DNA from 4 places in the Breoghania sp. JC706 genome. Region 1 is predicted to be linked to each of the others. Evidence: predicted binding sites of a transcription regulator. Region 1 holds the regulator's gene; each other region holds the start of a gene.
The links. The regulator LexA, encoded in region 1, represses DNA repair genes until DNA is damaged. The targets are predictions, from matches to a motif close to TGTTCNNNNTGTGTTCNG.

Region 1 (3,205 bases):
CCGGCCCGAACCGGCCATTATCGCCGCCCCGCTCGAACCGAATGACCGCCGCCAAGATTATCTGCGCGCGCGGCTTCACCGCAACGAGGCGGGCGTTCTGGTCGCGACCCCCTTCACCCAGCAGGATTCCTCCGTGCTCTCGTTCCTCGCTGCCGCCGACGGGCTCGTCATACGGCCGCCGCACGCGCCGGCGCTCGAGGCTGGCGATGCGGTGGAGGTCATCCGGTTCTAGCCGTCTTCCCGTGTCGACGGGGCAAGGGTATCGCTTTGCGCGCGAACGCCTGTGCGTGGAAAGCTCTTCCCTGTCGGAAACGACATGGGGCCATCAGACGCGTTTCCCGGCGTCCGCTTTGCTGTATAAGGATAGCGATCTGCTGGCTGGAGTGGCCGCCGCGTGCGGCCGGGCGGGGGTTCGCAACACGATAGCCCCGGCAATCCGGCGTTATTTTTTGTTCGAGCGAGCGAGACACTCCCTCCCACCGCCCTCGGGGTCTGCCGGGACGTCCTCCGGGAGCCCGCCGGGAGGCCCGCACGGAAACCGGCGGACCGAGGCCTAAAGATTGACGTAGCTCCGGCTGACCGAGGATGCCCAGGATTTCGACATGAACGTAATGACGCGCCCCGACGAACTCATCGCGCACGCGCCTGCCAACACCTACGTGCAGACGGTCACGGAAGTCACCCATTACACCGAGCGCCTCTTCCGTTTTCGCATGACGCGTCCGGCCGAATTCCGCTTCCGTTCAGGCGAATTCGTGATGATCGGGCTGATGATCGACGGCAAGCCGCTGTTTCGCGCCTATTCCATCGCCAGCCCCGCCTGGGGCGAGGAGCTCGAGTTCTTCTCCATCAAGGTGCCCGACGGGCCTCTGACCTCGCATCTTCAGAACATCAAGGTGGGCGATGCCGTCTTGATGAAGAAGAAGCCCACCGGCACGCTCGTCAACGATGCGCTCATTCCCGGCAAGCGGCTCTACATGTTTTCCACCGGCACCGGGATTGCCCCCTTTGCAAGCCTTATCCGCGAGCCGGAGACCTACGAGAAATTCGACGAGCTGATCCTGACCCACACATGCCGCGAAGTGGCGGAGCTGAAGTACGGTCTCGATCTTGTCGAGGAAATCCGCAATGACGAGATGCTGCGGGAGGTCCTGGATCCTTCCAAGCTGCGCCACTACACCTCCGTGACACGCGAGGATTATCCTTTCCGCGGCCGCATCACGGACCTTATCGCGAGCGGCAAGCTCTTCACCGACCTCGGCGTGCCGCCGCTCGACCCGGCCACGGATCGGGGCATGATCTGCGGCTCTATGGCGATGCTCAAGGATACCAAAGTCCTTCTGGAAAAGGCCGGATTGACCGAAGGCGCCAACAACCGTCCCGCGGAATTCGTCATCGAGCGCGCCTTTGCCGATTGAAGAATCAATGAATTGGAACCTTGAGGCCGGAGCAGCAATGCTTCGGCCTTTTTCGTCTGCGTCACCGTACTGGAAGGAGCGCACGCCAGCGACGACACGTGCCATTTCGAGCCCCTGAACGGGACGTGATCGACCGGCAACGAACGCGCGATACCTACCTGTTTTCAAGTCCTTAAGCGCATACGCGCAAGCAAATTCCAGATCGCGCGACAACTGGGTTCGCGCGCCCGGTTGCCACACCACGGATGGTTAACTCGCCCTTAACCCTTGCGGAACACATATAGAACGTGTAACGTGCCGTTCGCGTTTTGTACCAATACGGTTGCAAGCGAAGGACCCCATGCTGACGCGCAAGCAATTCGAACTTTTGATGTTCATCCACGAGCGCCTGAAGGAAACGGGCGTTCCGCCGTCCTTCGACGAAATGAAGGATGCGCTCGACCTCAGGTCGAAATCGGGGATCCACCGTCTCATCACCGCTCTGGAAGAGCGCGGCTTCATCCGCCGCCTCCCCAACAGGGCGCGCGCTCTCGAGGTGGTACGGCTGCCGGATTCGGTTTCGCCAAGCTTTGCGGCCCAGCGCGGACGCGGGTTTTCGCCAAGCGTCATCGAAGGCTCCCTCGGCCGCACGCCAAAGGCTGTCGCGCCCCCCGCCTCGCAGAGCAGTGACGAGGCGGCCGACGTCGCCACCATCCCCGTCATGGGCCGCATTGCGGCAGGCGTTCCGATTTCGGCGATTGAAACGCACAGCCATTCGATCTCGGTTCCCTTCGACATGCTTGGAAACGGGGACCATTTCGCGCTTGAGGTGCGAGGCGACTCCATGATCGAAGCCGGCATTCTCGACGGCGATACCGTTGTCATCAGGCGCGGCGAAACCGCCGAAAACGGAGACATCGTTGTCGCCCTGATCGACGACGAGGAAGCAACGCTGAAGCGCCTGCGCCGCAAGGGCGCCTCCATTGCGCTTGAGGCGGCCAACCCGGCTTACGAGACGCGCATTTTCGGCCCCGACCGCGTGCGGATCCAGGGGAAACTCGCCGCTCTTTTCCGGCGGTACTAGATCGATTTTGGTCCTGGCGCTCCGGCACGGACGACAGGAAAGGGACTTCATAACAGGAACTTGAAGCATTTTGCGGTGTGATTGATTCAGTCTGACAAGACCGCGCCCGTGCGGCAGGTCATCGACTGCCGGGCATTTGCCCTGATAGGCTGTCGCTTGGATGCCGTTGCTTGGACACTGACAGGTTTCGGAAAATCCCGGCCGATCAGGTCGGTTTCGGAATGAGCCGACGCCTTTGCCGTCCTTATTGGGGGCATTCGTCTATCGCGATTGTTCGCCCTGCTGTGCTGGCGTGGATTGCCAGGGCCGGCCGGCCGGATTTCGCGCGGTGACGAGGCGGCGAAGCCATCCCCGACGTGCCGCTGGTTCTGATGACGACGCCTTGCGACCGAGATAGAGCGCGACAGCCCCGTGAGCGGCGAGATAGTTTTTGTCGAAGACAAGTGCCTGTTCTTTGCAATCATCCGGGGCGGTGAGATGGCTAACGATCACATCGGCGCGCAGACAGTCTTCGGCGAAGGCATCCGGCCGGCTGACGCGCGAAAGAATAATCGAGATGCGTTCGCCGGAGCCTCCCGACCGGTCCTTCCGCGATAAGGGCTCCGATGCGATCGGCGCCGATGCGATCGTCGAAGGTGCAACTCCCGCGCCTGCGTTTGCGGTGCGCTTCGGGGTGCCGGCATGTGTCGGGGTGGCGGCATGCTGCGCCTCTCTTTCAGCCGCA
Region 2 (3,205 bases), on a different contig from region 1:
GGCGATCTCGGGGCGCTCGACAATGCCCAGCGCTTCCACCAGACGGAAGGCGACACCGCGGGCGATGCCCTCGATCTCGCTGTCGTCGCGCAGGTCGAAAAGCGGCTTGAGCAGGGTTTCGACATGGGTCTTTAGCCACAGGTCGAGGCGCGCCTGCACTTTTTCCCGCCCCTGGCCTGCCAGCAATTCGTCGGCAAGCAGAAGCACGCCCGGTTTCAGCACGTCCTCGCCGGCCAGGATCTTGGCGACGACTTCGCCCTTCCATCGGATGACACCGTCGGAAGCGAGAGCGAAGTCGGTGTTGGGCGCCTGCGACAGGCGCTCCGCGCGGGCCTCGATCTCTCCCGCCAGCGCCTTGGATGCCGCTGCCCGAAGCGCCTTGGCGTCCAGGCTGCCGTTGCCTTCGACGCCTGCGTCCGGTGCAAAGCGGAACCCCTGGAGGTGGCCGACGTGCTGGCCCTCGACGAGCACATCTCCTGTTGCGGTGATTTCCGCTTCGAGCATCGCGTTCTCTCTCAACCGTCTCATCAATACACTGGTCCGGCGGTCCACGAAACGCTGGGTCAAGCGTTCGTGCAAGGCGTCGGACAGCCTGTTTTCCACGTCTCGTGTGACACCTTGCCAGTGAGCCGGGTCGCCGAGCCAGTCCGGCCGGTTGGCGACGAAGGTCCAGGTCCGGATATGTGCAATCCGGTTGGCAAGCGTGTCGATGTCTCCGTCCATGTGGTCGGCATGGGCGACCTGGCGGGCAAACCAGTCGTCGGGGATCCGCCCTTCGTCGATCAGGAACGCGAAGATCGTCGAAACCAGATCGGCATGATTGGCCGGCGCGATCTTGCGATAATCGGGGACCTGACAGCAATCCCAAAGCAACGAAACCCGCTCGTGACGGTCCGCTCGTGCGCGGATATCCCCGTCCCGGGTCAAAAATTCAAGTGCGATCTGGTCCACCGCTGCCGGTGCGCGCGTCAGCCCCGGTTCGGCGGGAACCTTGTCGAGGCTGTTCCGAAGGGCCTCCAGCGAGCCGAAATCCAGTGCCGCGTTGCGCCATTGCAGCATCTTGACCGGCTGGAAACGGTGCGTTTCCAGATGCTCGACCAGTTCGTCGTCGAAGGGGGCGACGCGGCTGGTGACGCCGAACGTGCCGTCGCGCATGTGGCGGCCCGCACGGCCGGCGATCTGTCCGATTTCGGCGGGTGTCAGATTGCGGTGCTGGTAGCCGTCGAACTTTCGGTCGGCCGCAAAGGCGACATGGTCAACATCGAGGTTCAGGCCCATGCCGATGGCGTCGGTCGCAACCAAAACATCGACGTCGCCGGACTGGAACAACTCGACCTGGGCATTGCGCGTGCGCGGGCTCAGCGATCCCAGCACGACTGCCGCCCCGCCGCGCTGGCGGCGGATCAGTTCGGCAATCGCGTAGACTTCGTCAGCGGAAAAGGCAACGACGGCCGAGCGCGGCGGCACGCGGGTAATCTTGCGCGAACCGGCATAGGTGAGCACTGACATGCGCGGGCGCGTCACCACGTTGAGGCCGGGAAGCAGTTTTTCCAGGATGGGCCGCATGGTGGCCGCCCCCAGGAGCAGCGTCTCGTGGCTGCCGCGCAGGTTAAGGATGCGATCGGTAAAAACGTGGCCGCGATGGAAATCGCCGGCGAGTTGCACCTCGTCTATGGCCAGGAAATCCGTCTCGATGTCGAGAGGCATCGCCTCCACGGTTGAGACCCAGAAGCGCGGATTTTTCGGGACGATCTTTTCTTCGCCCGTGACGAGGGCGACGGAATCTTCACCCGCCCGCGCCACGACGCGCCCGTAAACCTCGCGGGCGAGCAGCCTCAACGGCAGGCCGATCATGCCTGTCGGATGCGCCAGCATGCGTTCGATGGCGAGGTGTGTCTTGCCGGTGTTGGTCGGGCCCAGTACCGCGGTAACGGTACGGGCACGCACGGCCGGCGGGAGCGGCATTTGCAGGTTGCGGAGCATGAAACTTGAAGATCTGGTGGTCGCGGGTTCGCCTGTCCCGGTCCATCACGGACCAATGCGGTCTGGCGCGCTTCGTCTGGTGCGGATCCAATCGCCCTTTCGGCTCGACTATTGCTGCCCGGTGTGTCTTCACAGCCGGGCCGACTTAACCTGCCGTTCTGCTTCCGTGTTCCCTTGCTTGCCGCGCCTGGCAGGAATTGAGCGGGCAACGGCTTGCGGGCAGGGGGAGCGGTTGCCGGCGCGTTGATCTAGCACAGGCGTCGCGTTCTTGTCGCATTCTTTTACGCAGAGAATGAAGCGGCTTCGTGAAGCAGGCGCGGCGGCCGTCACCTCAATGGTTCCGGGGGCGTGCACGAGGCAAAGGGGAACGACTCTTGAACAAATAAAGACCGAATCGATGACACGGACAGATTCAGGATTTGTTCCATACGAGATCGTGGGGCGATCTGTCGACACGATACCAAATGCTGAATCTCGTCAGAATCTTAGGGGGAGGTTCTTGTTGCGGGTCCGTAAAGGTACAGATTCGCGTCAAGCTGAAAAATTCCGTTAAGGCGTGCCGGTATCCGGGCCGAAACTTCCGTAAGGAATCGAAGGAAGAGAGAACAGTGAATGCACGAATCGCTGATCGCGCGATGTTCCATCTTCGTTCCTACGAGATATAGTGGCCGGGGTTGCCGCGTCCCAACATGCAGGCGTGCTCGCATCCTCGGCGAGGCGCCCGGCAAGAGCGCGGTTAACCGTTTCGTCCCATTTCGGAGCATGTAGAGCGACATCGTCGCCGCACGAAGCTGCGCTCTGCGGACAGGTCGCGTCAGGCGTGAAAGAACAGAGAGAGGATCCCGTTCGCTCTATTCGGCGGCGGCAGCGACCTCTGCGGGTTCTTCTGCGGTTCCGATCCAGCGATCCAGGAATTCCTCCAGCCAGCGCTTGAGCGCGGCATCGAAGACCGCCCGTCCGGCAAAATGATCGCGCCGGTCCTGGGCGCCGGGCAGTTCCATGCGCGGTGCGCCGCGTGTGGTCCAGCGATAGAGCATGGCAAGCGTCAGTTCCGGATGGAACTGGATGCCGAAGGCGGCCGGGCCGACGCGGAAGGCCTGATTGCGATAGATGTTGCCCGTGGCCAGAAGTTCGGCACCCGACGGCAGTTCAAACCCTTCGCGGTGCCACTGGTAGACCTTCTCCGGCCACGTCATGAAGGCTCTGCCGGTCTCCGTCGGCG
Region 3 (3,205 bases), on a different contig from region 1:
CGTCCGTACCGTGCCATGGCCCAGGCGGCTCCCGGCGTATCGGCAATGGCCGCGCGTGCGGAAAAGCCCTGCGCCTTCAGGCGGTGTTCCAGATCCGCAATCAGGGGCGCCTCTCCGCCGAACAGATGCGTGCAGCCGCTGATATCGAGAAACAGGCCATCCGTGCCGCACAAAGCCACAAGGGGGGTGTAGCGCCCGCACCATTCGCAGATCGATGCCAGCAGGGCCTTCATCTCCTCCGGCCGGTTCTGGGTGCATTCCAGATCGGGAACAAGGGCGCGGGCATCGCTTAGAGTCTGGTCGATCTTGATGCCGTGGGAAGTCGCATGGCTGTCGCATGCCACGATGCGGACCGTATTCTTCACCGTATCGACCACCGCGATGGGCGGCGCCTCAGGACGCGGCTTCAAACGCCACGACTTGCCCCATTTGCGCCGCGCCACCTGGTCGCTCGGCAGATGGGTAAAGGCGAGGGCCAGAATTCTCTGCGCTACGGGTTTCCGAACGGATTTCCGGGGCATGTTCAAAGACCTTGCACTCACTGTTCCATGCGAGCGACCATTCCCCCGTCCGGCCCTCGCGGTTCTTTTCAAGCGTGACGCGCCAGCGTGGCGCGGGTGGTGTCCAGAGTGCTCCCGGCGGCGCGGACGATTCCGCCCGCACGTGCCACCGGGTGACGGCCGCACTGGCCTGCGCCTCGGCGCTTTGGCGCAGCACGCAGGCAAAGCCGCCATTCTCCTGGGCGCGCAGCATCAGTCGCCGCGTCGCGGTCAGGTCGAGCCGGGCCGGATTGCCCCTGATTTGCAGAACGACGGCTGCCAGCCCTCGGCATTTCACGGCTTCGTCCGCGGCCCAGAGGGCGGTTGCAAGGTCATGGGGCAGGACATGAACCAGACGCGCGGGATCAAACCCGATCTGGGCGAGCCCCTGCGGGAACAGCGTACCTGCGTCGAACGAGGTGGCCGGATCCACAACCCACACGACCCGACCGGAAGAAGCGTGCAGCCGTTCGATCAGTCCAATCAGGAAACCCGAGGCTGCGGCTATCTCGCGGGCGTGGTCGCAGCGCACCTCATGCAGGGCGCCACGAACAAGCCCGCCGCCAAGCAGGCGGTCGACCACCTCCGCTCCCAGCGGCGCCCGGCCGGAAACAGGCGCATGCGCCCTCACGATTCCGCTCAGATCGGCAATCCTGCGCTGACTTGACATGACGTTTGTCCGCTTCGCCCGACCATGCTGGGCGCACTCTATGTTCCTGTTTTGTTCTATTAAGCTCAAAGCCGCGCAGTCGAGTCAAGTGGAAGAACTCGGGAGGAAGACGGGAAATCCGGGGATTTCTAGCGGGGGAACGAGCCAGCGTGCAATCGTCCGGCCAAGGCTCGCAGCAATGCGCACGGGACATTCGTGAAAGTGCGTGTGCGGACATGAAAGCGCGTTTGGCCCGAGCCAGGAACGGGAGATTCAAGCCTGGATCACAAGCCAGCAACTATCGGACAAGACCCGTCCGTCAAACGGTCGCCTTCGAAAATTTCAGGAGAGGAAAAAGGAGAAGTGGCTCCCCGGGCCGGAGGCAAAAAACGTCGGTAGGCGATTGTTTGCACTTCACTTTATAATTCTTGCTTCTGGACGATACCAACAAAAATACCAACAGCTTGCGGATCATGCATCTTCCAAGGACGCTTCGAACCTCCGGATCTCATCAATGAGAATCACCGTCTTGGCCCCGATCTTTTTGAAGTGCACCTGACCTTGTTTGCGAAGGTCATAGGCGTGTTTGCGCGAGAACCCAAACATTGCAGAAAACTCGGCAACCGAATAGGCCCGGCGCTCCGGGCCTCTGACGTTCGCGAGCGTCGTCTCTGGGTTTTCGGTCTGTTGGTCACGCATGTCTCGATTCCCGTACAGTCTGCATCAACTCGTCGGCGTCAAAGCCCGACGCCATATCCTTGGCTAAAACTGATTCGGCCCGGTCACCGCCGGTAATAGCCGCCCGAATAGCGCTTCCAGTCTCGCGCCGCCCCGCGCCTGACCATCTCAGCCGCTATATCGTGGCCACCGACGAAGCACTGCGCTACGACACGCCCATAACTCTCAGCTCTGGACCTGCCGTCACAAGGCGTGCCGGAACCAACGACGACGCAACGGATCTGACGCCCGGCGATCATCGTTCGGATCACCTGTGTCGCCTTCTTGCCCTTGCGGGTGTCGCGCTCTGGTGCATCGATCCCGCAGACCCGTATCCGCGTGGCGCCGATGTCGAAGGTGTCGCCGTCAACGATGTGTGTGACCCGTCCCCTGATATCAGCCGCATATGCCGAGCCGGGCAAAGCAAGGCCCATGAGGAGGAGGGCAACAAACGTCGGTCGTCTCATTTCTCTGCCTTTCGCGTGTGGTAAGACGAGGTTTCTACAGGTCGTTTCTCGTCCCTGCATGCACGTTCATCGTCTCACCAGCTCGCCGTTCATCTTCCGCTTCCAGCCGGACGCCCGGCTGCCCGGAATCGCCGGGCCCTTGCGCGCCTTTATGCCGTGGTGCTTGTCCTGCTGGCGGACGGTCTTTGCCGCCAGCGGAATGTCGTGCTTGGCCGTCTTGAAGCGGTGGCAGGCCGGGCAGACGGCGGCGCAATTGGCGAGGCTGTTGTCCTTGCTGTTGGCATCGAGATCGATGTGATCGAACTCGACACCATAGGCGAGGTCACGGCCGCAGCGCTGACCGGCCGGCAGTCCGTACCATGTGCCGACCGCTTCGCACTTGCCCCCGGAGCGCCGCAGCGCCTCGCGCTTGGTCGCCTTGGTGAACTCCCGCCGGCTCATGCCGCCATTCCCGCGTTGCGCTTGAGCGTGGCGGCATCGGTGCCGATGAGCTGTGCGATCTTGTCTAGAACCGCGTCCTTGCTCTCCTGGAACGGTTTCTGGCCCATGGTGCGGGTGCTCTGGCTCTGCGGTGTGAAAGCCTTCACGACGTTCTCTCGGGCGACCACGACCGCGAAATCGTCCATGGGGCGGATGAAAGCGGCGAGCCGAAGGGCTTCGGCCTTCGAGGCGCAGACGATGGACCGCTCGTCGGCATAGCCGCACATTATGAGCGCCCATTTGCGCAGGTGTTCCGGCGTCGGGAACTTGTCGGCCCATTCTTCGGGGAGGTTCTGCCATGCCTCCCGAATGCACGCGAAATAGTGCTTGTGGCTCTTGGCGCTGCGTTCCTC
Region 4 (3,205 bases), on a different contig from region 1:
CGGGTGAGCTCGATCTCCAGCGGGCCGGAATGGTGCGAGGCGCGAAAGAGCACCGCCTGATGCTTCAGGAGCGTGCCGGCCTCGCGCATCGCCAGCACTTCCTCGCAAACATAAGCCGCCTGATCGTTTTCCTCGCGCACGGTCACAAGCTTCGGCTTCGCCGTGCTGGTGCGCTCCGTCCACAGGTCCTTGGCATGGCGCTCGCGCGCCTGGGCGATGACGGCGTTGGCAGCGGCCAGAATGGGCTCGGTGGAACGGTAGTTGCGCTCCAGCGTCACCATGCGGGCGGGCTGCGGGAAAAGGTTCGGGAAATCGAGGATATTGCGCACTTCCGCGCCGCGGAAGGAATAGATCGACTGCGCGTCGTCGCCGACCACGGTGAGCCCGCGCCCGTCCGGCTTCATGCCTGTCAGGATCGCGGCCTGGAGCTTGTTGGTGTCCTGATACTCGTCGACGAGCACATGGTCGAAGCGGCCGCCGATCTCTTCGCCAAGTCCAGCCTCCGTCACCATCGCGCGCCAGTAGAGCAGCAGATCGTCGTAATCGAGCACGTTCTGCGCCTGCTTGGCCTCGACATAGGCCGCAAACAGCGCCTTCAGCGCGGCCGTCCAGTCGAGGCACCAGGGAAACGAGGTCTTCAGCACCTCTTCCAGGTCCGCTTCGGCGTTGACGACGCGGGAATAGATGGCGACGCAGGTGCCCTTGGCGGGAAAGCGCTTCTTGGTGTGGGACAGGCCCAGTTCATGGCGCACGAGGTTCATCAGATCGGCGCTGTCCGCCCTGTCGTGGATCGAGAACGTGTCGCTGAGGCCGATGACGGGGGCGTATTCGCGGATAAGCCTTGCGCCGATGGCGTGGAAGGTGCCGGACCAGGTGAGCCCGTCGGCAAGGATGGCGGCCTTCTCGCCCATCACCTCGCGGGCGATGCGCTCCACGCGTTTGCCCATCTCCTGCGCGGCGCGGCGGGAAAAGGTCATCAGCAGGATGCGGCGCGGGTCGGCGCCGGAGACGATCAGGTGGGCAACCCGGTGGGCGAGCGTGTTGGTCTTGCCGGAGCCCGCGCCGGCGATCACCAGCAACGGGTCGGCGACAGCGCCCGCTCCGTGCAGCACGGCGTCGCGCTGCTCGGCGTTGAGGCGGTCGAGATAGGTCGGGGATGGGGGCGATTCGCTTTCGGCCAGGCTCATGCGTCCATGTAGCGATATTCGCGCTTTGTTCGCAACGGGTGTGGGAATACCGTGGGGGAGGGGGAGGCGATTGGTGGGCGGTGGTCGTTGTTGAGGTGCTGGGGCAGTGGCAGTGGCCCATCCTTCGAGACGGCCGCTGCGCGGCTTCCTCAGGATGACGTTGTGTTTGTTGATGGTTTCACTGAAATAACAACACGGATAACGTCATCCTGAGGAGGCCTGACAAGGCCGTCTCGAAGGATGAGCCCCACAACGGAGCGAAAGCCTCACGCCCTTTGCTTTTGCTATTCCTTCTCGATCTCGCTCAGCGCCATTTCGGTTGCCATGCGGGCGAAGTCGGCGCGGGTCAGCGGGCCGCCGGGGCGGAACCAGGTGAAGGCCCAGTTGAGCATGCCCATCAGCGCCATCGTCACCGCGATCAGCCGGGGCCGATCGATATCGGGCGCGATCTCGCGGATCGTCAGGCGGAAGCGTTCCAGGATCGAGCGTTCCACCTGCCGGATGCGCTGGACATCTTCATCGGGCAGCGCACCGAGGGCGCCGAGCTGCAGGCGGTGCAGGTCGTCGGCGTCCTCGTAAAGATCAAGCAGGGTGGCGGAAAGCCGGTGGAGGCGCTCGCGGCCCGCAAGGCCGGCGCTCACCTCCGCCAGAGCCTCGTCGATCTCGCTCAGATGCGTATGGATGATGTCGAAGACGAGTTCGTCGCGGTTGCGGAAGTAGTGGTAGAGCAGGGCCTTGGAGATGCCGCAGGCCTCGGCGATCTGCGTCATAGAGGCCTTGCCGTCGGCCTTCGACAGGATGCGGGCGGCGACACGATGGATCGCGTCGCGCTTGTCGTCGTAATCGGCCGCTCGTGTGCGCGCCATGCCTCAGGCTCCAAGATAGGCTTCGCGCACGCGCGGGTCGGAAATGAGATCCCGGGCCGAACCGGAAAGCGCGATCTTCCCGGTTTCCATAACATAGCCGCGATCGGCGATGGAAAGGGCCGCGTAGGCGTTTTGCTCCACGACCAGAAGTGTCACGCCACGTTTCCGCAAGGCCGAGATCACCTCCAGGATCTGGTCGACCAGAACCGGCGCCAGCCCCATGGAAGGCTCGTCGAGCAGCAGCAGCTTCGGCCGGCCCATGATCGCGCGGCCTATGGCGAGCATCTGCTGCTGGCCGCCGGAAAGGCCGCCGGCGGCATGGTGGCGCTTGTCCTTCAGAATGGGGAAGTGGCCGTAGACATCCTCCATGTCGCCGCCGAGGTCATCCTTGCGGTGGTAGCCGCCGAGCGCGAGGTTCTCCTCCACGCTGAGATCGCCGAAGATCTGGCGGCCTTCGGGCGATTGGGCGATGCCGAGGCCGGCGCGCTTGTGGTCGGGGATCGTCGACAGGGGCGTGCCCGCGAAACGGATCGTTCCCGCCTTCAGCGGCTGGACGCCGGAGATGCAGCGCATCAGCGTTGTCTTGCCGGCGCCGTTGGCGCCGACCAGCGTGACGATCTCTCCCTCGTTCACCGAAACGTCGATGCCGTGCAGCACCTCGATCGGGCCGTAGGCCGTGACGAGGCCGGTGATTTCCAGAAGGGGATCAGGCATGGGCCGCTCGCGCCTCCGCTGCGCCGTGTGCGCCGAGATAGGCGGCGATCACGCGCTCGTTGTCCCGGATTTCCTCAGGTCGGCCTTCGGCGATCTTGGAACCCTGGTCGAGCACCACGATGTGCGAGGAGATCCGCATCACCATGCGCATGTCGTGCTCGATCAGCACCACGCAGACGCCTTCGTCGGCGATTGTGTGGATGAGATCGTCGACCTCGCGCGTTTCCACCGCGTTGCAGCCGGCGGCCGGCTCGTCAAGCAGCAGGATCGAACACCCCGTCACCAGGGCACGTGCGATCTCCAGCCGCTTGAGCTGGCCGTAGGAAAGCTCCGAGGCCGGCCGTGCGGAATGGCCCCCAAGCCCGACACGTTCAAGCGCCGAAAGGGCCAGTTCCCGGCTCTTGGCCGTTTCCCGCCGGCTCGACGGCAGGCCGAGCA

Region 2: the regulator LexA is predicted to act here: its motif matches at 2,247-2,264, upstream of V2L18_RS18815 (helicase-related protein).
Region 3: the regulator LexA is predicted to act here: its motif matches at 1,251-1,268, upstream of V2L18_RS22800 (DNA repair protein).
Region 4: the regulator LexA is predicted to act here: its motif matches at 1,203-1,220, upstream of V2L18_RS17490 (ATP-dependent helicase).

What each region holds. Positions count from the first base shown of each region.
Region 1 covers NZ_JBANCG010000005.1:406,715-409,919, forward strand. The annotation lists gene glp (gephyrin-like molybdotransferase Glp) at 1-232, shown strand, start outside; gene V2L18_RS12870 (ferredoxin--NADP reductase) at 603-1,418, shown strand; gene lexA (transcriptional repressor LexA) at 1,759-2,481, shown strand; gene V2L18_RS12880 (ComEC/Rec2 family competence protein) at 2,743-3,205, opposite strand, start outside.
Region 2 covers NZ_JBANCG010000009.1:81,559-84,763, forward strand. The annotation lists gene V2L18_RS18815 (helicase-related protein) at 1-1,965, opposite strand, end outside; gene V2L18_RS18820 (glutamine amidotransferase) at 2,835-3,205, opposite strand, start outside.
Region 3 covers NZ_JBANCG010000017.1:26,632-29,836, forward strand. The annotation lists gene V2L18_RS22795 (DNA polymerase Y family protein) at 1-443, opposite strand, end outside; gene V2L18_RS22800 (DNA repair protein) at 394-1,209, opposite strand; gene V2L18_RS22805 (helix-turn-helix domain-containing protein) at 1,660-1,887, opposite strand; gene V2L18_RS22810 (thermonuclease family protein) at 1,971-2,372, opposite strand; gene V2L18_RS22815 (HNH endonuclease) at 2,439-2,813, opposite strand; gene V2L18_RS22820 (hypothetical protein) at 2,810-3,205, opposite strand, start outside.
Region 4 covers NZ_JBANCG010000008.1:115,168-118,372, reverse strand. The annotation lists gene V2L18_RS17490 (ATP-dependent helicase) at 1-1,187, opposite strand, end outside; gene V2L18_RS17485 (TetR/AcrR family transcriptional regulator) at 1,472-2,053, opposite strand; gene V2L18_RS17480 (ABC transporter ATP-binding protein) at 2,057-2,767, opposite strand; gene V2L18_RS17475 (ABC transporter ATP-binding protein) at 2,760-3,205, opposite strand, start outside.